Regions from separate parts of the Bradyrhizobium sp. LeoB3 genome, predicted to be linked through region 2. Evidence: riboswitches for the same ligand, from Rfam matches in the RefSeq annotation. Region 2 holds a riboswitch; each other region holds the start of a gene.
The links. A riboswitch is a leader RNA that binds a small molecule or an ion and turns the genes downstream of it on or off. The one in region 2 is predicted to bind cobalamin.
Positions count from the first base shown of each region.

Region 1 (5,625 bases), 190 kb from region 2:
CAAAGCTCCACTTGCCTCGAAGTTGATCACCCTGCCGGAAGCCGCGGGACGCGTTGGCGACGGTTGCCGGCTCGCTCTCGGCGGCTTCGCCGTCTATCAGAAACCAATGGCCTTCGTGCGCGAGCTAGTCCGCCAGGGCCGGCGCGACCTGACGATCATCGGATCCGCCCACTCCTTCGATGTCGATATGCTGGCAGGCGCCGGCTGCTTGAAGAAGGTCGAAACATCTTACGTGGGGCTGGAGAAGCACGGCCTGGCACGCAATTATCGGCGCGCCGTGGAAGGCGGACGCCTCAAGGTCGTCGACTATCCCGAGATGGCCTGCTGGGACCGCTTCCGAGCCAACCAGGACGGCTTCGACTTCTGGCCCGCCAAGTTTCTGGGCGGCAACGATGTCGTCACCTACAACGACGAGATCAAGGAATTCCCCTGTCCCATCACCGGCCGCAGGCTGCACGCTTTCCCGGCAGCAAATCCCGATGTGGTGGTGATCCACGCTATCGCGGCCGACGAGCAGGGCAACATCGTAACGCCGGCGCGGCGGCTGCTGCCGCAGAGCGGCGACGTGCTGATGGCCCGCTCGTGCGAGCATGTCATCGTCACCGCGGAAAAGATCGTAGCAAAATCCTTCATCAAGCGGCACGCCCGTTTCGTCGAGCTGCCCTCCTATCGGATCAGCGCCGTGGTCGAGGTGCCGTGGGGATCGCATCCGACGCCGACGCTGGGGCGCTACCTAGCCGATGATACCCATCTCGATGCCTATGTGGCGGCCTCTGCAAACGACGGCACCTTCGCCGCTTACCTTGATGATTGGGTCCGCCGGCCGGTGGACCACTTCGCTTATCTGGACAAGCTCGGCGCCGCCCAGCTTTCCCGTCTCGCCGACCTCGGGAGCCTTGCATGACCGCGCCCGCCACGCTCAACGAAACGCTCGCCGTCGCACTGGCCCGCAGCTTTGCCGATGCCGAGGTCGGCTTCACCGGTCTCCTCACGGGGGCCGCGGCGGCCCTGTTCGGGACCGGCATCCCGCTTGCGGCCATGGAGCTCGCCAAGCGCATGCACGCACCGAACCTGACCATCCTGCTCGCTGGCTGCTATCATAACCCGGACTTCAGCGAGATCGACCGGCTGCCCGACTCCGAGCACAGCGCGATGCTGCGCGACCTGCCCTGCGAGTCCCAGATGGTCGACTATCCCGGCCAGTTCGTGCTCAAACGCGGCGATGTGAGCTTTGGATTCAGCAGCGCGGTACAGGTGGACCGCGTCGGCAACATCAACAGTGTTTGCGTCGGTCCGCACGACCGGCCCAAGGTTCGCCTCGTCGGCCCGATCCTGCAGCCCGAGCATATGACGCTGTTCCGGCGCGAATATGTGATGATGCCGCACCATGACCGGCGCAACTTCGTCGAGAAGGTCGATTACGTCTCCGGCGTCGGCTATCCGGGAGGGATCGAAGGACGCAGGAAGCTCGGCCTCGACTGGGGCGGCCCCTGCATGGTCGTTACCCCCAAATGTCTGTTCGACTTCGACCGCGAAGCCGGGCGCATGAAGGTCCGCTCGATCCATCGTGGCGTCAACCGGCATGAGCTGCAGGATGCCACCGGATTCGACCTCGGCGACCTTTCGTCGGTGCCCGAAACCGAGGCGCCCACGGCGGAAGAGCTGCATATCCTTCGCCGCGACGTGGATGCGCGCGGTGTCCTGATGCCTACTCTGTGACAGGATTGACTTCGGCTCAGACAATCTCCTAGATCGCGACCGACGGTTCCCCTAACGGGGATCAAAAGGGAACGCGGTGCGGGGACTTTCTCCTCTATGCCGCGGCTGCCCCCGCAACTGTGAGCGGCGAATCTTTCGTCATGCGCCACTGGGAGCCTCGGTCCTGGGAAGGCGACGAAGGGTTGGGACCCGCAAGCCAGGAGACCTGCCGTCAGCCGTGGTCACACGCAAGAATGTCGGTCGGGGAGTACAGACATTGTTTTCGTCCGGCGTGCCATAGGCACGTTCGAGCGAGACCTCGTTTGCGGTGACGTGCCACTGACGTCATACCGAGGTCTGCTCGTGCTCTCTATCGTTACTATCGCAAGGCAGCGTGATGCTGCGCGGCTCGCTTTCAGATACTTCCTGCCGGTTCTCCTGCTCGAATCTTCTTCGGCAAAGGCCCAGCAGCCTGAGACGTCCCATGTCTTGCCTCCAGTGAGCGTTATCCAGCCGCAAAAGCCTGCGGCAAAGCGTCTCAATCATCAGCGTTCAACTTCCGCGGCGCGACCTGCGCAGTCTCAGTCGAGCCGGAGCCCGGCGGCGCGAAGCACTACGCCCTCGACCGCAACGTCCGACACGCCATCTCCGACGCTAAACCTGAACAAGCAGAACGCGAGTGGCAGCCGCCTCAATCTCACCCCGCTGCAGACGCCCGCCAGCGTCGAAACGATTACGTCGCAGACCATCGCAGAACGCGGCCAGCATAATGTCACGGACGCGGTCACCCAGAACGCAGTGGGCTTTACCGCGAGCCCGGCGCCGGGCAATGGCGGCCTCTCGTTGAGCACGCGCGGCTTCACCGGAAGCAATTCGGTGATGACGCTGTATGATGGCACTCGCCTCTATGTTGGCGCAGGAACCGTGACCTTTCCATTCGATACGTGGTCGGCGGATCGCATCGAGGTCATGCGCGGGCCGGCCTCCGTTCTGTACGGGGAAGGCGCGATTGGTGGGATCGTCAATGTGATCCCCAAGAAACCGGTCACGACGCCCTACAACGATGCCGAGATATCGCTCGACACCAATACGACGCGACGCATTGCGGTGGATAGCGGCGGCCCGATCAATCCGAACGTATCCTATCGCGTCAATGCCATCGGCAACATGTCGAACGGCTGGGTTGATCGCGACGAGACGTCGAATGTTGCGGTCTCCGCCGCAGTGCGGGTCCAGGCCGCCGAAAACCTCGCTTTCACACTCTCGAACGACTACGGCAATCGAAGCCCCTCGCGCTATTTCGGCACACCGCTGATCAACGGCGGGATCGACGACACGTTGCGGTTCAAGAACTACAACGTCCTCGACAGCGCGATCCGCTATCAGGATAACTGGAGCCAGTTCAAGACCGAGTGGGACGTGACGGGCGGAGTCAAGGTCCAGAACACACTCTACTACCTGACCAGCCGTCGGCATTGGCGTGATGTCGAGAACTATAGTTGGAATCCTGCAACACGGTTGATCGACCGAACCAGCTACATCGAGATCTTCCACGACCAGGCGCAGGTCGGTAACCGGATGGACGCAACGTTTCGTGGTCATCTGCTGGGCTTCGCCAACGAGTTCGTTGCGGGCTTCGACGTCAACCGGATCGATTTTACCCACACCAACAATTCGCCCTATGGCGGCGCATCTTCGGTTAGCCCCTATGCCGGCGACATGGGGTCTTTTGCGACCTCCACGACGCGAACCACGCCCGGCTACAATGCGATCGTCAATCAATATGCGTTGTTTGCCGAGGACCGGCTGTCGCTAACCGATCAGTTGTCCGTTGTAAGCGGCATCAGGTTCGACCGGCCGGATGTCGACCGCACCGATTACAGGACACCAGCGAATAATTTCGATATCTCGCTGTCGGGTACGAGCTGGCGAACCGGCGTGGTCTACACGCCCGTCTCGAACCTCGCCTTTTACGGACAATATGCGACAGCCGTTGATCCCGTCACCAATCTCATCTCGCTGTCGGCCACGCAGAAAACCTTCCAGCTTGCCACGGGCAAGCAAACCGAGGTCGGGGTCAAGCAATCATTCTGGGGCGGCCGTGGTGAATGGACGCTGGCAGGTTACGAAATCGTCAAGAACAACCTGCTGGTCCCGGATCCCAACAATCCCGCCGGCCTGGCGCTGCAAGTCGGCCAGCAATCGTCGCGCGGGATCGAAGCATCGATCGGCCTGGCACTGAATGATGGTTGGCGCGTCGATGCCAATCTCGCGGTGCTGCGGGCCCGGTACGACAACTTCAGCCAGGTGGTGGGCGGCAAACTCGTCAGCTACGCCGGCAACGTTCCGACGAATGTGCCGCAGCAGGTATCGAACGTGTGGCTGACCTGGGACTTCGCGCCGAACTGGTCCGTCTACGGCGGCGTGCAGATCGTAGGGCAAACATTCTCCGATAACGCCAATACCCAGCTTCGCCCCGCCTACAGCGTGGTCAACGGCGGACTGCGGTGGAAGCCTGACGGGCAAACCACGGTGGCGCTTCGCCTCTACAATCTCTTCGACACTGTCTACGCCACGTCCGCCCCTTCCAGGCAATGGCTGCTCGGCATGCCGCGCACGGCAGAAGTGTCCGTCGACGTGAAGTTCTGATCATGCGCCGCGCTTTGATCCGGAGAGGACGGCGGTGGCTTTACATCACCCATCGCTGGATCGGCATCGCGACCTGTCTGCTGTTTGCGATGTGGTTCGTCTCGGGCATCGTCATGATGTACGTGGCGTTCCCGCAGTTGACCGATCGCGAGCGCTGGGCGGCGCTGCCACCGATCGCCTGGGACCGCGTGCTCGTGGCGCCCGATCGGGCCATGGCCATCGCCGGTGTTGCGAACTATCCGCGCGATCTTCGCCTCGTCATGCTGAACGATATCCCCGTCTATCGGCTGCTGGACTGGAATGGCGCACGCAAGACCATATCGGCAACGGACGGTCATCCGATCGGGGACATCACGACCGAGCAGGCGCTGGCGATCGCCCGCCATCATCCGAATGCCGTGCATCCAAGACTGATTGGCACAATCGAACGCGATCAATGGAGTGTCACGGCGCGCTATGATCCCTTGCGGCCGCTCCTCCTGGTGTCGCTCGGAGATGAAGCCGGAACCGAGCTCTATGTCTCGGCGAAGACCGGTGAACTGGCGCTCGACACCACGCGACGTGAGCGGATCTGGAATTGGCTGGGCTCGATCCCACACTGGATCTATCCCACGGTCCTCCGCCGCGATGGCGCGACGTGGCGGCACGTGGTGCGCTGGATATCAGGAATTGGCCTCGTGGTGGCGGCTACCGGTTTCTGGATCGGCATTCTACGGCTCCGATTGCGCCAGCGTTATGCCCGGGGCAGCGTCACGCCTTATCGGGGATGGATGGCCTGGCATCACATCGCCGGATTGATCGGCGGCATCTTCGTCCTGACGTGGACATTCAGCGGTTGGCTGTCGCTTAATCCGGGCGAGTATTTTGCAGGCCGAGGCCCGAGCCGGGAGATGTCGGTCCGATATGCCGGGCATGATGCGCCCCGGATTGTCGCAGCCTTCCAATCGATGCCTCCGCTCGGGGCGGTCGAAGCTCGCTTTGTCTGGCTCGGCGGCCATCCGCTGATGGTGCTCACCGACCGCGACGGCCGTCAGACTGTTGCCGATCCGGCAAGCGGCACCACGAAGGTGCTTTCCGACGACGAGATTTTCTCAGCGGCGAATAGCTTGTTGCCAAACGCCGCGATGACCGCGCGCCTGCGCCTCCAGCAGTCCGATGATTATTGGTATTCGCATCACAATGAGCGGCTTCTGCCGGTGTCGCGCGTGGGCTTCGACGACGCGGCTGAGAGCTGGTTCTACATTGATCCGCGCAATGGCGATATTCTCGGCCGCGTCG
Region 1 is NZ_JBVBEF010000001.1:145,788-151,412, reverse strand. Features, by position in the region: gene ACZXDY_RS00585 (CoA transferase subunit A) at 1-904, shown strand, start outside; gene ACZXDY_RS00580 (hypothetical protein) at 901-1,719, shown strand; cobalamin riboswitch at 1,746-1,946, shown strand; gene ACZXDY_RS00575 (TonB-dependent receptor) at 2,062-4,347, shown strand; gene ACZXDY_RS00570 (PepSY domain-containing protein) at 4,350-5,625, shown strand, end outside.
Region 1: another riboswitch for cobalamin. It lies ahead of ACZXDY_RS00575 (TonB-dependent receptor); the one in region 2 lies ahead of ACZXDY_RS01490 (DUF1636 domain-containing protein).

Region 2 (5,625 bases):
TGCCGTGCTTGCCGAGATGCACGATCGCGTGGGCATCGAACACGCGGCGCAGCCAAAGATAGAATGCCAGATAGTGATGAGGCGGAACGAGGTCCGGATCGTGATAGGAGCTCTTGGGATCGATGTTGTAACCTCGCGCCGGCTGTACGCCGACGACGACGTTGCCGAAGCGATGCAGGCCGAGACGAAACACGCCATTGGCGACATGCGGATCATGGACGGGATCATTCCAACGCTCCGTGACCGCACGCTGAACATTGGGAGAGAGTGCACTAAATGCCGCGCCGTATTCCGCAAACGCCCATGATGCGCCACCACGCCGCAAGGCGCGGTCTCCGAGCGCATTGGTCGGACCTTCCTGCAACAACCGCATCATGTCGGCCGCATCATCGGGTGCGCCGGAAATCTCGTACCCCTCGTTCCTCATCGCAGCGAGGACTCCGATCAGGCTTTGCGGCGTATCCAGACCGACGCCGTTGGCAAGACGGCCGTCGCGGTTGGGATAATTGGCGAGGACAATGGCGACCCGTCGCTGGCTCGCTGGCGTACGGCGTAGCCGCACCCACGCAGCGGCAAGATCGGCCGTCGCCGCCACGCGATCTTCGACCGGCCGAAAGGCCGTCGGCGTGAAGGAGCCAATGCTCTGGCCGGCTTCCTTGAATGCGATGGCATTGGCGAAGATGCGCCCATCGACCTCCGGCAGGACCACATGCATAGCAAGGTCGCGCGGATTGAGGCCGCGGGTCGAGCTTTCCCAGCTCTTGTGGGACATGCCAGCCTGAGCGACCTGCAGCACGGGACAATCGGTCTCGAACAATATCCCCACATTCTCGCGCGCGGTCGCCGTCGCAAAGGCTGTTGCGTTCACGATGATGTCAGGTGGGTGCGCGGCGAGCGCCGTGCGCAGGAACGCGATCGAACGCTCGTCCTTGAGGCTCGTGACATAGAGCCCGACTGCATTGAGATCGCGCGCCCCCAGCGCCGAGCACAGCGCATTGATCGCAGCGGTATCGCCGCCCGCGACGAGGGCGCGGTAGAAGATCACGACAGCGTTGGGACGTTGGTCCGTGGCAGGTTCGCCGTTCCAGAAGCCGGCGGCCGGCATTGGCCGCGCCGAGGGCGGCCTGCTGCCGTAGCCGATCAGATTCGCAGCGAAGCAAAGCGCCAACTGCGCGTTGTCGATGCCGCCTTCGGTACAATAACGCCACAGTTCATAGGTCTCGTCGGCGCCCAGCGTGCCGCGCGCAGCCAATGCGGCGTTCCAGTCGGTTTCTCCGGGAATGCAGGCGAACAACGTCCCGCGCTGGATCGCATCGCGCCGAAGGCTTTCGACACCGTGCGGCCAATAGCTTTCGCCGCCGAGCATCCGAAGAACGACGATCTTGGCTTCGCTGAGCGTACGTTCGACATAGAGATCGACAGAGGCGGGATGACCAAGAGCCAGCAGATTGGTCAGACGGACACTCGGGAAGTCCGCAGGCAATGCCGCATGCGCAGCGCCGAAGGCCGCGAGATCACTGTCCGCGGCAGACAATATCACGATGTTGGCGGTTTCCTGGCCGAGGTCGCGAGCGACATCTCCGTCGTCGATGCTGCCACCACTGTCGAGTTTCAGATGCATTGATCGCCCTTCGAAAGGCTATCCCGCAAGCGCCCGACGTGCGGCATCGGCGTCATATCCTTTCAGGCCGATCACGACAAGATGCTCGGCGTGCCTGGCGTCGGGCCGGGCGAACGCCAGCTCAACGCGGCTGCCGACCGCCTGCACCACGATCGGCGCAGGCTTCTCGGAGATGCGTGCATGGCCCTTGACGCGCAGCACCCCCGCAAGAGTCAGGACATCGCTGACCCGCGCGCGCATCGCCTCGACGCTCTCGGCCGCCGCAGGCCTTACGACGATACTGTCGAAATCGTCGTGATCGTGCTCCTCTTCCTCTCCGTGATGCCCGGCCCGCGCAGCGAGGTCGTTCTCGGCATCGGCTTTCATCCCGATGAGGACATCGGGCGCAAGCGCTCCATGGGAGCGTACGACACGGACACCTTGCCTCAATTGTGCACTAAGCCGGTCTTCGATGCCGCTGAGCACATCCGGCGACACCAGATCGCTCTTGGAAAGGACCACGAGGTCGGCACAGGCGAGCTGATCCTCAAACACTTCCTCGATCGGGTCGTCGTGATCGATTTCCTCGTCCGCGGCGCGCTGGGCCGCGACCGCATGTTCGTCGAGCACGACGCGTCCCTCTGATAGCGCCAACGCGTCGACGACCGTCACCACGCCATCGACGGTTGCGCGCGTGCGGATCGCAGGCCACGCGAACGCTTTCAAGAGTGGCTGCGGCAGCGCGAGGCCTGAGGTCTCGATCACGATCGCGTCCAGCGGCTCGTCGCGTGTCAGGAGCTTGTCCATCGTCGGAATGAAATCGTCGGCGACCGTGCAGCAGATGCAGCCATTGGTCAGCTCGACGATGTCGCCGGGCGCACAGGCCTTGGCCGCGCATTCCTCGACAAGACCGCCGTCGAAACCGGCATCTCCGAACTCGTTGACGATGACGGCGATGCGGCGGCCGTCGGCTTGCGTCAGAAGCGAGCGCAACAGTGTCGTCTTGCCGGCACCGAGAAAACCGGTGAGCACGGTGACTGGAACACGGGACATATTTCAGGACTCCTTAAGAGGAACGTTTGAGCCACAGCGGAAGGCCGGCCGCGACGAACACGACGTTGGCAACGCTTGAGGCGACCATCTGATTGAGACGGCCCTGCGCATCGCGGAAATCGCGGCCGAGCCTGGTTTCGGGCACGATGCCGAGACCGACCTCGTTCGACACCAGGACAACAGGGTTTGCGGCGACGCCTAGAAATTCCGCGAGCCGGTTCGCCTCGACATCAAGGTCACGCCCGGCGAGCATCAGGTTGGAGAGCCAGAGTGTTAGGCAATCGACCAGGACCGCGCAGCCGGGTCGCGATACCTGCGTCAGGACATCGATGAGCGCCAACGGCTCCTCCACGGTCGTCCAATCCGAACCGCGCCTGCTGCGATGATGCGCGATCCTGTCCTGCATCTCCCCATCGCCTGCGGTAGCTGTTGCCAGATACACGCGAGCAAGGCCGCTTTCGGCAATCATTCGCTCGGCAAAAGCCGATTTGCCCGAGCGTGCGCCGCCCAGTACCAGCGTGGTCGAGAGATCAGTCATTTCGGAGCGCTGCCATCTTCGGGCGACCAGCGAACGGGCGGCAGCCGCGCCACCATCCCCTTGCGCAGGATCTCGGCGCGCTCGCGCCACGGCACCAGGCCGTACGTCGATTTGCGATAGGAATCGACGAAAGACGCGACGGCACCAGCGCCCTCGGGCTCGAGATCGCCGAAGAGGAAGGTGTAACCATCCGAGCTCGAAACCGCGACCGTGGTCGGCCGCTTGCACACGCTCAAGCACTGCACGCGCCGGACCTGAACGGCCGCGTCGCGTTTGCCTGTAGCGACCCGGATCGCGTCGAACATGGCGGGCCCGGCCAACACGCCCTCGGAGGTCTTGCAGGTGACGCATACGCTCACGACGACGGGACCGCCGGGCGCAGTCGGCGGCAAATATTCGCCCGGGCGAGAATCAGTATCTTGCTGATCGACGTCGTTGCGATCCATCACGATGCTCAAGTCAGGGCCATGACGGCCGCGAGCTTTGTTGGATCGCGTTCGACGGTGGAAGACCATCGAACTCATTCCGTCCGGTGCACCCCGCCCGACGAACCTCCAAAGCACAATGCGCGATGGCAGGTCTCCTGGCTCGCGGGTCGTCGCCTTTCGCCGCCTTCCCGGTCATCCCAGTGGCCTCGGCTTTGGCTCGCCGCTTACAGTTGCGGGGGCAGCGTCGGCATTGCACCGACTTCCCTTTTTCACCTTCCCGAAGGAAGGACCATCGCCGCCACGCTAGCTGTCCCCGCGACGGCGGTCAACCGCAGTTGACCCGCCCGTCTGCTTCGGTCACTTAAGGCGCGCACGAGGAGCCCATGACCTTCCAAATCCCATCCGACTGGCAAATTCCCGCAATCGCTCCGCTCGATCAGACGCTTGCCACAACGATGCGCGCGCGAATCGACGGCAAAGCCAAGCCGCCGGGCTCACTGGGACGAATCGAAGACCTGGCGCTGCAGCTTGGCATGATCGCCTATCCATCTGCTGCAACGCTGCAAAAGGCCGTTCTGCTCGTTTTCGCTGGTGATCACGGATTGACGGAAGAAGGCGTTTCGCAATATCCGTCCGCCGTCACGGCCGCGATGGTGAGGACTTATCTCGCAGGCCGAGCCAGCGCCAACGCCTTTGCGGCCGCGTCAGATGTCGGGATCCGCGTCGTGGATGCCGGCGTCGCCAGCGAGCTGCCTTCCCATCCCGATCTCCTCAGCATCAAGATTCGGACCGGCACCGCGAATTCTGCGCGTGAGGCAGCGATGTCGGCCCAGGACGCGCACAGGGCGCTCGCGGCCGGCTTTGCCATAGCTTCCAGTGAAATCGATGATGGCGCCGACATCATCGCGCTCGGCGAGATGGGAATAGGCAACACCGCATCTTCCGCGCTCCTGGTGCATCGGCTGGCGCCCGCTCCCCTGGATGACTGCATCGGCGTCGGCGCAGGCCAGGACGAGCCGGGCATGGCCCGGAAGCGCGCTGCCATCCACAAGGCAGCCAATCGCAGCGATGCGACCGCGCCGTTCGAGGTGCTCAGGGAATTCGGCGGCCTCGAGATCGCGATGATGGTAGGCGCAGCGCTTGGCGCAGCGGCGCATCACCGGCCGGTCCTCATCGACGGCTTCATTTCGTCCGCTGCCGCCCTCGTCGCCGTCAGGCTGGCGCCGGCGACGCGTGACTATTGCGTCTTCGCGCATAGGTCGGCCGAGAAAGGTCACGACATCGTATTGGCGGCACTTCAGGCACAGCCGTTGCTCGCTCTCGACATGAGACTTGGCGAGGGCACCGGCGCGCTACTGGCGGTCCCGCTGGTGCGCGCCGCGTCCCGCCTGCTGACCGACGTCGCCGACCTCAGCGAAGTGCTGGAAGGAAGGATCTAGATGAGCCTGGATCGTCTTCGCGACGCGGTCCGATTCCTCACCATCATTCCTGTCGGCGCTTCGAACGATGCGCCTGATTCCGAGTGGCTGGTCCGCTCGGCGCAGTTTTTCCCGTTGGTCGGTGCAATCGTCGGCTTCGTTTCGGCGGCGGCTCTTCTGCTGACCTCGCTCGTATTAGGACCAGTGATCGCAGCGCTCATGGCGGTGTTGGCAAGCGTCCTTCTCACCAGTGGGTTCCACGAGGATGGCCTGGCTGACACCGCTGATGGCTTTGGCGGCGGCTGGACGGTCGAACAACGTCTCACCATCATGAAGGACAGCCGGATCGGAACCTATGGCACGCTCGCGCTGATCTTCGCGGTCGCATTGCGTGTCGCGGCGGTCGCCGAGATGCCGCCGTGGATTGGTGCGGCGGCGCTGATTGCGAGCGCAGCCGGCGGCCGCGCCGTGGGCTTGCCGATCATTGGCTGGATGAAATATGCGGGCAACACCTCCGCGATGAAGGTGGCCTATACGCCCTCTCCGCTCCGGGCAGGCGAAATCGGTTTCGCGACGATCGTCGTGCTG
Region 2 is NZ_JBVBEF010000001.1:335,504-341,128, reverse strand. Features, by position in the region: gene cobN (cobaltochelatase subunit CobN) at 1-1,621, opposite strand, end outside; gene cobW (cobalamin biosynthesis protein CobW) at 1,640-2,653, opposite strand; gene cobU (bifunctional adenosylcobinamide kinase/adenosylcobinamide-phosphate guanylyltransferase) at 2,667-3,191, opposite strand; gene ACZXDY_RS01490 (DUF1636 domain-containing protein) at 3,188-3,637, opposite strand; cobalamin riboswitch at 3,748-3,928, opposite strand; gene cobT (nicotinate-nucleotide--dimethylbenzimidazole phosphoribosyltransferase) at 4,003-5,058, shown strand; gene cobS (adenosylcobinamide-GDP ribazoletransferase) at 5,059-5,625, shown strand, end outside.

Region 3 (5,625 bases), on a different contig from region 2:
TCGTTGAACTCGGAGTAGCACATATGGGTGTGGATCTGGGTCTCGTCCTGCACGCCGGAGGAACAGATGCGGAAACTATCGACCGCCCAATCGAGATAGGTCTTCCATTCCGACCTGCGGAGCGGCAGGCCTTCCCGCAGTGCCGCTTCGTCGATCTGGATCATGCCGGCGCCGGCCATCTCGAGATCGAGCACCTCGTCGCGGATCGCGAGCGCGATCTGTCGGCACACGTCGCTACGCCGCAGGTCGTCGCGGACGAACGACCAGTTCAGGATGGTGACGGGGCCGGTCAACATCGCCTTCACCGGCTTTGCCGTCAGTGACTGCGCGAATTGCCACCATTCGACCGTCATCGGCTGTGGTCGTGAGACGTCGCCATAGAGGATCGGCGGCCGGACGCAGCGCGAGCCATAGGACTGCACCCAGCCGAGCTCGGTGAAGGCGAAGCCGGAAAGCTGTTCGCCAAAATACTGCACCATGTCGTTGCGCTCGAACTCGCCATGGACCAGGACGTCGAGCCCGATATTCTCCTGCCAGCGGATGGCGCGTGCGGTCTGATGCTGCAGATAGGTCTTGTATGCGGTATCGCTGAGTGCACCATTGGCATGTGCGGCGCGTGCGTTTCTGACATCGGTTGTCTGCGGGAAGGAGCCGATGGTCGTGGTCGGGAAGCGTGGCAGATTGAACCGCTCGCGCTGCACCTCGGCACGCTCGGCGAACCGGCTGGCACGATGGCGCATGCCGTCATCGATGGCGGCGAGACGCCGGGCAACCTTGGCATCGTGAATCCGCGGTGAGGTCTTGCGCGCGGCCGCGGCGGCATCGGACGCTCGGATCGCTTCGGACGCATGGGCCCGGCCACTTCCAAGCGCCGCGCCCAGCGCGGCAAGCTCTTCGAGCTTCTGCACCGAGAATGAAAGCCAGGTCTTCACCTCGGGATCGAGCTTGGTTTCCAGGGCGAGATCAATGGGTACATGAAGCAGCGAGCAGGATGGCGCGATCTGAATGCGCTCCTTGCCGAGCTTTGCGACGACGGGCCCAAGCTGATCGAGGATCCGGCTCAGATCCGCGCGCCAGACGTTACGGCCGTCGATCACGCCGAGCGACAGCACCCGTTCTTTCGGAACGTCGATGAGATCGCCGAGCTGCTGGGGCGCGCGCACGAGATCGAGATGGAGGCCGGCGACCGGAAGATCAAACGCGACCGTACGATTGCCGCCGAGCCCGCCGAAATAGGTCGCCAGCATGATCCTGATGTCCGGCACCGCTTTGGCGATTTCGGAATAGGCGCGCCGTAGGGCTTGCTGAGCGGCGGCGTCCAGATCAAGCACGAGACAGGGCTCGTCGATCTGTACCCATTCCGCACCGCGGGCAGCGAGTTCGCGCAATAGTTCGATATAGACCGGCAGGAGCCTGTCGAGCAGCGACAGCGTGTCGAAATGCGGTTCCTTGGACTTGGCCAGTTTCAGGAACGTGACCGGGCCGACCAGCACGGGGCGGGTCTGATAACCGAGCGCCTTCGCCTCCTCATACTCTTCGATCGGCTTGCGTGATGAGAGTGCAAAATACTGGTTCTTGCGAAGCTCCGGCACCATGTAGTGATAGTTGGTGTCGAACCATTTCGTCATTTCGAGCGCCGCCACGCCGTGTGCGTGATGGGCATGTCCGCAGGCCTCGTCATGCGCGTCGGCCTTGGCGCCACGCGCCATCGCGAAGTAGGTCGCAAGCGGCACCGCGCCGCCGGTCCAGCCGTAGCTTTCCGGGATAGCGCCGACCATTGCGCAGGTGTCGAGCACCTGATCGTAGAACGAGAAATCGTTCGACGGGATCACGGTGATACCGAGCTTCTTCTGCCGCGCCCAATTGGCCGCGCGCAGCCCGACGCCGGTTTCGATCAGCGTTTTTTCGTCTGACGCGCCGGACCAGAAGCGTTCCAGCGCGAATTTCAGTTCACGGCGCGGACCGATCCGCGGCGTGCCGAGGGACGCAACAACAAGTGAAGTGGAAGACATTGGCTTAACCCCATGAGTTGGGGGCAAAGGCCGTAGTGACACGTCTGGATTCCCCGCGCGAGGTGCGCACGGAATCGCAACCGCACCACCGGGACACCCCGCCCGAGGACGTGTATGTTGTCGAGGCAGGTCTCCTGGCTCGCGGGTCGTTGCTGCGGTCCGGCCTTCCCGAAGCTTTGCAGGCTTCAGTGGCAATTGTGGACCGCGGCTCGCCGCTTACAGTTGCGGGGGCAGCTCCGGCTTTACACCGGCTTCCCTCTTAGCTCCGGAAAAGATCTCTCCGAAGAACCACGACACGATCACTTACCGGCAAGATCGCGCGAACGTCAACTCGGCTGACATCACGTGCGCGTGGTGCCGGTTGTTCACAGCGCCAACGGCATGGACCGGAATTTTTGCGCTTCGCCCATACGTGCCATTGACAGCATTCCCCAAATCGCACCAGATGTAGCTGTCACGGTCCATCATGACGCAAGGAATGGTGGCTAAGAGGGAAGCTGGTGATCGCGCGTTTCTCGCGAGAATCTAGCGCTGCCCCCGCAACTGTAAGCAGTGAGTTGCTCCCGATTTTAGACGTCACTGATGCGGCATCGCATTGGGAAGACGGGGAGTGACGCCGACCTGCGAGCCAGGAGACCTGCCGCGACAGCAAAATAACGTCCACGGGCGGGGTGTCCCGGCGGTCGCTTGCAGGCTCATGCCGGTACGCCGCCGGCATCATCACGCAGCGTCGCCTCCGACATCCGGCCCCAGCAACATCACGGGGTCTGCAAGATGTCACTCTCTCTCGATCGCGAAGCCACCGCGTCGCCTCTCATCCACCTGCGCCCCGAATCGATCGCGGCGCCGGAAGCGCGGTTGCCGATGCAGGTGATCCGCCGCAATGGCACGGTGTCGCAATTCGATGCCGGCAAGATCTCGGTGGCGATGACCAAGGCCTTCCTTGCGGTCGAGGGGAATACGGCGGCTGCGTCGCGCCGCGTGCACGAAGCGGTCGAGGAATTGACCGCCGAAGTCGTCGGCGCGCTGTCGCGCCGGATGAGCGAAGGCCGCACCTTTCATATCGAGGACATCCAGGACCAGGTTGAACTGGCATTGATGCGCAGCGGCCATCACAAGGTGGCGCGCGCCTATGTGCTCTATCGCGAGGAGCGGGCGCGGCAGCGCGCCGAACAGCAGGCAACTAAATCCGCAACGGCATCGAGCGGGCCAATCGTCCACGTCACGCTCGCGGACGGCAGCAAGGTGCCGCTCAACCATGCGCGGCTGGCGATGATCGTCGGCGAGGCCTGCGCCGGGCTCGATGGTGTCGACGCTGCGCCTGTCGTCGGGGAAATCCAGCGCAATCTCTATGACGGCATCAGCCAGGAGGAACTCGCGCTCGCCAGCGTGATGGCGGCGCGTACGCTGGTCGAGCAGGAGCCGAACTACGCCTATGTCAGCGCGCGCCTCTTGCTCGACAAGCTCCGCACTGAAGTGCTGTCCTTCGTGCAGGGCGCGCCAACGACGGCGTCGCAGGCCGACATGGCGGTGCGCTATGGCGAATATTTTCCGGCCTATATCAAGACCGGCATCAGGGCCGAATTGCTCGATCCCGAACTCGGCCGCTTCGACCTGAACAAGCTGGCCGCGGCACTGAAGCCGGAGCGCGATCTTGCATTCCAGTTCTTAGGGCTGCAGACGCTTTATGATCGCTATTTCCTGCATGTCCGCGGCCACCGGATTGAATTGCCGCAAGCGTTCTTCATGCGCGTCGCCATGGGGCTTGCACTGCGCGAGATCGATCGGGAAGCGCGCGCGATCGAGTTCTACAATCTCCTGTCCTCCTTCGACTTCATGGCGTCGACGCCGACGCTCTTCAATTCCGGCACGCTGCGGCCGCAATTGTCGTCCTGCTTCCTCACCACCGTTCCCGACGATCTTGACGGCATCTTCAAGTCGATCAAGGACAATGCGCTGCTCGCCAAGTATTCCGGCGGCCTCGGCAATGACTGGACGCGGGTGCGCGGGCTGGGCGCCCATATCAAGGGCACCAATGGCGAGAGCCAGGGCGTCGTGCCGTTCCTTAAAGTCGCCAACGACACCGCGATTGCCGTCAACCAGGGCGGAAAACGCAAGGGCGCGGTCTGTGCCTATATCGAGACCTGGCATATCGACGTCGAAGAATTCCTCGACCTGCGCAAGAACACCGGCGACGACCGCCGCCGAACCCACGACATGAATACCGCCAACTGGGTGCCTGATCTCTTCATGCAGCGCGTCGAGGCCGACGGCGAATGGACGCTGTTCTCGCCGGACGAGACGCCCGATCTGCACGATCTCTACGGCAAGGCCTTTGCCGAGCGCTACGCGTCCTATGAAGACAAGGCCGCGCGCGGCGAGATGCGGGTATCCAAGACCATCCGTGCCGTTGATCTCTGGCGCAAGATGCTGACCATGCTGTTCGAGACCGGGCATCCCTGGATCACCTTCAAGGACCCCTGCAATTTGCGTTCGCCGCAGCGCCACGCCGGCGTGATCCATTCCTCCAATCTCTGCACCGAGATCACGCTCAACACTTCGGACGAGGAGACCGCGGTCTGCAATCTCGGCTCGATCAACCTGCTCAATCACGTCGGCGAGCGCGGGCTCGATACGGCCAGGCTGAAGCGGACGGTCGCGACCGCGATGCGGATGCTCGACAATGTCATCGACATCAATTTCTACACCATTCCCGAGGCGCGGCGCTCCAACCTGCGGCATCGGCCGGTCGGCCTCGGGTTGATGGGATTCCAGGATGCGCTGCAGGTGCTGCGGATCCCGCTTGCGTCCGACGCGGCTGTCGCCTTCGCCGATACCAGCATGGAGGCGATCGCTTATCACGCGATCTCGGCTTCCGTCGATCTCGCCGCCGAGCGCGGTCGCTACCCGTCGTTCGAGGGATCGCTGTGGAGCCGGGGCATCCTGCCGATCGATTCGATCGAGCTGCTGGCGGAAGCGCGCGGCGACGTCGCGATGGACCGCTCGCGCACATTGGACTGGGACGGCCTGCGCGAGCGCGTCAAGACGGTCGGCATGCGCAACTCCAATGTGATGGCGATCGCGCCGACGGCGACCATCTCCAACATCTGCGGCGTGGCGCAGTCGATCGAGCCCGCCTACCAGAACCTCTATGTCAAATCCAACATGTCCGGCGATTTCACCGTCGTGAACGCCTTCCTGGTCCGCGACCTCAAGGCGCGGGGCTTGTGGGACGAGGTGATGGTCAGTGATCTCAAATATTTCGATGGCAGCTTAGGTGCGATCGACCGTATCCCTGATGATCTCAAGGCGCTCTATGCGACCGCGTTCGAGATCGACAGCGCCTGGCTGATCGAGGCGGCGGCGCGGCGGCAGAAATGGATCGACCAGTCGCAGTCGCTCAACCTCTATATCGCCAACCCCTCCGGCAAGAAACTCGATGCGCTGTATCGCCTGGCCTGGCAGCGCGGCCTCAAGACGACCTATTACCTGCGCTCGCGCAGCGCCACCCATGTCGAGAAGTCGACGCTGAAGGGCACCGACGGCAAGCTCAACGCCGTCAGCGTAGCTCCCGCGATGTCCAGCGCGCCGGACTTGTCCGGCGCCATCGCGT
Region 3 is NZ_JBVBEF010000010.1:15,727-21,351, forward strand. Features, by position in the region: gene metE (5-methyltetrahydropteroyltriglutamate--homocysteine S-methyltransferase) at 1-2,012, opposite strand, end outside; cobalamin riboswitch at 2,120-2,320, opposite strand; cobalamin riboswitch at 2,453-2,671, shown strand; gene ACZXDY_RS10220 (ribonucleoside-diphosphate reductase subunit alpha) at 2,787-5,625, shown strand, end outside.
Region 3: another riboswitch for cobalamin. It lies ahead of ACZXDY_RS10220 (ribonucleoside-diphosphate reductase subunit alpha); the one in region 2 lies ahead of ACZXDY_RS01490 (DUF1636 domain-containing protein).

Region 4 (5,625 bases), on a different contig from region 2:
CCTCCAGCACGTCGCCGGAACGCCCTGCGAGGAATTTCTCCAGCACCGCCCAGATCGGCTGATGGTTGCGATGAAAGGCCGCCGCATCGAGCCGGCCGTCGGCCTCGACCCGCCCGCCGTCTTTGCCGAATTCGACCACAAACTCTGGCATGGTGTTCTCCTGTTCCGGTCGCACAAAGCGCAACACCGTAGCGATCCTGCTATTCCGTGCGCGTCGTCGCAATGCGCGATTTGACCGCGGCTCTGTCATAATGGTTACGTCCGTAGCCCGACGCGTAATTCGGGGCGAGCGTACCCATTTCTCCGCTCGTCATTCCGGGATGCGCCGCCAGGCGCAGGCCCGGAATCCATCGCGCCGCATGCGCCCGCGGAGAAATGGATTCTCTGATGTGCAATTGCACATCATAGTTCTCGCTTCGCGAGCCCCGGAATGACGAGCTGAGAGATGGATCGCTCGCTCGTTAAGCTACCGCAGGGTGCGGTGCCGCTTCGCACCGACGAGGGGATGGAGCTATCGTGCCACGCGTTGCAATTCCTTCGTCAGCACATCCAGCGCATCGGCGAGCATCACGCCGCCGCAGACGGTGAGACGTTCGGGGAGCACGATGCGCCTCGCAGGCGGATAGAAGTGCTCAAGCGCCGGATGCAGCAGGAAGGCGCGGCCGTTGTCTTCGGCGCGGTCGCCGGCCTCCGACACCAGGATGAAATCCGGCCTCAGTTGCACGATCGCCTCCAGCGAGGCGTAACCGCCGGCAGCGACGCCTAGGTCGCCGGCGGGATTGAGCAGGCCGGCTTCGGTCAGAAGCGACGAGACCAGGCTGTCGCTGCCGGACACCCAGCCGCGGCGCGCCAGCGGCAGCACGCGATAGTGCTTGCCGGTCGCGGCCTGGCGCGCTCGGGCGATCGCGGCATCTAATCTTGCAATCGCGACCTTTGCGCGGTCCGGATGCTGCACGATCTCGCCCATCTCGCGGATCTGGTCCTTCACCTCGTCCAGCGTGCGCGGCACGCTGAACTCGACGAGGTGAAGGCCGTTGGCCTTCAGAAGCTCGCGCGTTGCGCGCTTGTCGAACAGGCTGGCGACGACGATGTCGGGCTTGAGCACCAGCACGTCCTCCGCGCCGCCGGAAAGGATCGGGAAACGGCGCGCCTGATCGGCGGCAAAGGATTGCCAGGCCTCGCGGGAGTAGCGGCTGAGGCCCAGGATCTGCTGGGGATCGGCGAGCGAGAGCAGCAATTGATCGCTGCAGACATTCATCGAGACGATCCGCGGCGGGCTCGCCGCATGCGCGACAGTGGTGGACAAGACGAACGCTGCAAGGCATGCAGCGAGCCGGCCCATCAGATCTCCGCCCAGGGCACGATCACCGTCTCGCGCTGATGCTCGGCGCGGAAGGCGCTGACGCGGAACACATCGGCCATGACCGCTTCCGACAACGCATCCGCCGGCGCGCCTTGCGATGCGAGGCGGCCCTGCGCCAGCACCAGCGCATGGTCGGCAAAGCGCGCGGCAAGGCCGAGGTCGTGCGTCACCACGATCACCAGCACGCCCTTGTCGGCTGCGGCACGCAAACCCTTCATGACGTCGATCTGGTGGCGCGGATCGAGCGAGGCGGTCGGCTCGTCCGCCAGGATGATCGGCGCCTCCACCGCGAACACGCGCGCCAGCGCAACGCGGCTGCGCTCGCCGCCGGAAAGCTCGGTGACACGCCGCTCCGCGAACTCCATGACATCGGCCGCCTGCATCGCCCGCACCACCGCCTCAGCGTCGCGCGGGGACAGCCGCGCCGGATCGGTCGCGCCATGCGGATAGCGGCCGAGCGCGACGATGTCGCGCGCCGGCAGCGGCCAGTGCACCAGGTGCCCTTGCGGAAGATAGCCGAAGCGTTTGGCACGTTCGCGCAGCGGCAGCGCGGCGAGCGCCTCGCCACCCACCTTGATGATGCCGTCGGAGGGGATGAGACCGGCGAGCGCGCGCAAGAGCGTGGTTTTGCCGGCGCCGTTCGGACCGACCAGCGCGACGAGATGACCTGAGGCGAGTTGCAGCGACACGTCGCTGAGCACGCGGCGGCCGGCGAGCGCGACATCGAGATGTTCTGCGACAAGCGCCGTCATGCGACGCCTCCACCGAGCGCGCGGCGTTCGCGCATGATGAGATAGAGGAAGAACGGCACGCCGATGATCGAGGTCAACACGCCCACCTTGATGTCCGAGGTCGACGGGATGATGCGCACCGCGATGTCGGCCGCAAGCAACAGCGCCGAACCGGCAAGCGCGCTCGGCACCAACAGCCGCGCCGGATCGTGGCCGATGACGGGCCGCATCAGATGCGGCGCGACCAGGCCGATGAAGCCGATGGTGCCGGTGACCGCCACCGCGCCACCGACGCCGAGCGCAACACCCGTGATCACGAACAGCCGCAGGCGGACGACATCGACGCCGAGGCTTTGCGCGGTCTCTTCGCCAAGCGTGAGCGCGCGGAAGGCGCTGGCCTGCGACAGCAGGATGGCGCTACCTGCCACGATGAACGGCAGCGCCAGCGCGACATGCTGGAAGCTGCGATCCTCCAGCGAGCCGAGCAGCCAGAACGCGATCTCGAGCGCCAGGAATGGATTGCTCGCGAGGTTCATCACCAGCGCCGTCGCAGCGCCCGCAAGGCTCGAGATCGCAAGCCCGGCGAGGATCAGGATCAAGAGGCCCGCATTGCGGCCGGCAATCGCGAGCAGCACGAAGACCGAGCCGAATGCGGCGATGATGGCGGCGACCGGCAGCGCATAGGAGCGGACATCGGCCAGCCCCAGCGCGATGACCAGCACCGCGCCGAACGCCGCCGATTGCGGCGCGCCGAACAGCGAGGGCGAGGCTAAGGGATTGCGCAACAGGCCTTGCAGCGCCGCGCCTGACAGCCCAAGGATAGCGCCGATCGCGAATGCCAGGATGGTGCGCGGCAGGCGAATCTCGCGCACGATCACCTGCGTGACATCGCTGCCGCCACCGAACAGCGCCTCGATCACCGTCAGCGGCGACAGCCGCACCGGGCCGGTGCCGAGCGAAATCAGCATCAGCAAGGCAACCAACGCGATCATTGCAACGGTCGCCCCCAACCGCCGCCGCGCGGCGAGACCCGCCGCTATCGTGAAATCATGTGCACTCATCGCGCCCTGCTTCTTGCAGCGAATTCGGTGGCAGACAAGCGACACCGGAACAAAAAAGCGTATGGGAGCCAGGGAGCCGCAGTTTCGCCGGGATTGACTCACGTGCCGCCGAAATCCTAGATGGCCCCCGACGGTTCCTATCGGGATCAAAAGGGAATGCGGTACCGGGAAACTTCCCGTAAAGCCGCGGCTGCCCCCGCAACTGTATGCGGTGAATCCTTCGTCATATGCCACTGGGAGTCTCGGTCCTGGGAAGGCGACGAAGGGTAACGACCCGCGAGCCAGGAGACCTGCCGTCATACGTGGTCACACGCGACGATGTCGGTCGGGGAGTACAGGCATTTGCTTCACCTGAAGCGCGAAACGCGATGGTGAGCCTTGGTTCGCTGTGACGTGCCACTGACGTCATACCGAGGTCTCGCCGATGTTCTCTGCTACCACAGCCACCAAGCAACGCCGCGCGCTGCTGCTCGCGTCGAGCATGCTGGCGCCCGCTTTGTATGTTTCCGCCGCGCAGGCGCAGGAAGCGCCCTCTGAGGAATTGCCGCCGGTCGAGGTCAGGGCGCCCGGCGACCACAACCGCACCCGTGCCAAGCCCGCTTCCGACGGCACTCCAGGCCCCCGGCGTCCCGCGCCGGGCCAGGTGCCGACCAGCGCGCAGCCGGCCGGCGGCGCGGGCGCTGGCGGCGCCGCCGCTGGCGGAGCTTCATCCGGTGGCGGTGGCGGCGGCCCGCAATTTGCCGGCATTGTCGGGACGTCCTCGACCGTGATCACCGCCGACGACATCGCGCATTCGCCGACCCAGGTTCTGGCCGAGATCATCGCGCAGGCGCCCGGCGTACAGCTTCAATCGCTCTATGGCGGCGTGAACGGCGCCAAGACCTCGGTCGACCTGCGCGGCTTCGGCGCGTTCGCCACCGCCAACACGCTGTTCCTGCTCAACGGGCGACGGCTCAACGACATCGACATGGCGCAGGTGGATCTGTCGACCATCCCACTCGATTCGATCGAGCGCATCGAGATCACCCGCGGCAACAGCGGCGCCGTGCTCTACGGCGACAATGCGATAGGCGGCGTGATCAACATCGTCACCAAGACCGGTGTCGGCGGCCCGCCGGTCTCGATCCGCGGCGAAGCCGGCTATGGCTCCTTCAACCAGCGCATGGCCGCGATCTCGACCGCGATGAATTCGGGACCATGGTCGGCGTCGTTTTACGGCAACGGCATCAAGTCCGACGGCTACCGCGTGAACAATGCGCTCGACCAGCGCAACGGCGTCGGCAATCTCAACTACACGACGCCGGACCTGAAAGCCTTCCTGACGGTGACCGGCGACGACCAGAAGCTGGGCTTTCCCGGCGGCAGGCTGGTCGATCCTTCGATCGGCGTCAATCAGCTCGTCACCGATCGCAAGGGCGCCGCCACGCCGTTCGACTATGGCAACCAGCAGGGCGCGAGCGCGACGGCGGGCTTCACCAAGACGCTCCTGAACGGTGTCGACCTAATCGTCGATGGCGGCTACCGCCAGAAGGACACGCAAGGCGCGTTCTTCGGCACCTCGCCATTCATCAGCGCGGCATCCACCTACAATGACGCCGCGTTGCAGACCTGGTCGATCACGCCGCGGCTGAGCATCAACAATTCGATCTTCGGGATTCCCTCGTCGATCCTGACCGGCATCGACTATTACGATGCAACGTTCCACCAGCAGCGCGGCGCGTTCCGGGGCGTGCCGCCGATCCATACCTACGACCTGTCGCAGCAGTCGCTCGCCGGCTATTGGCAGCACACGGTCGGCCTCTTGCCCACCACCGATTTCTCCTATGGCGCGCGGGTGCAGAACACCTGGCTCAGCGCGCGCGATCGCTACGATCCGAACGCGCCGTTCGCCTTCGACGCGCAGGCGACGCCGCTCGACCAGAGCGAGACCAATTACGCGCTGCATGTCGGCGTCGAGCATCGCTTCACCGAAATGTTCTCGGTGTTCGCCCGCGCCGCGCACGCGTTTCGCACGCCCGATGTCGACGAGCGCACGTCCACCGGACCCGCGTTCGATGCGGACTTCAACCCGTTGCCGCAGAATTTCCAGCTGAAGACGCAGACCTCGCACGACGTCGAAGCCGGCTTCCGCGTCAAGACGGGCCGCTTCCAGGTGCAAACCAGCATCTACAACATGGACCTCGAGAACGAGATCCATTTCAATCCGGTGCTGTTCTACAACATCAACCTCGATCCGACCCGGCGTTATGGCTCCGAGACGCAGGCCTCGCTGCGCGTCAGCGATACCGTGTCGCTGCGCGGCGGCATGGCTTACACGCGCGCGGTGTTCCGCGAGGGACAGTTCGCGGGCAACGATGTGCCGCTGGTGTCGCGCTATACCGGCAATCTCGGCGTGACCTGGAATATCTGGGACAACTATCTCGTGTTCGATGCCACGCTGCGCGCCTGGAGCTCGCGCGTCATGGACAAC
Region 4 is NZ_JBVBEF010000079.1:573-6,197, reverse strand. Features, by position in the region: gene ACZXDY_RS34120 (DUF938 domain-containing protein) at 1-151, opposite strand, end outside; gene ACZXDY_RS34115 (ABC transporter substrate-binding protein) at 512-1,342, opposite strand; gene ACZXDY_RS34110 (ABC transporter ATP-binding protein) at 1,342-2,115, opposite strand; gene ACZXDY_RS34105 (FecCD family ABC transporter permease) at 2,112-3,086, opposite strand; cobalamin riboswitch at 3,270-3,467, shown strand; gene ACZXDY_RS34100 (TonB-dependent receptor) at 3,580-5,625, shown strand, end outside.
Region 4: another riboswitch for cobalamin. It lies ahead of ACZXDY_RS34100 (TonB-dependent receptor); the one in region 2 lies ahead of ACZXDY_RS01490 (DUF1636 domain-containing protein).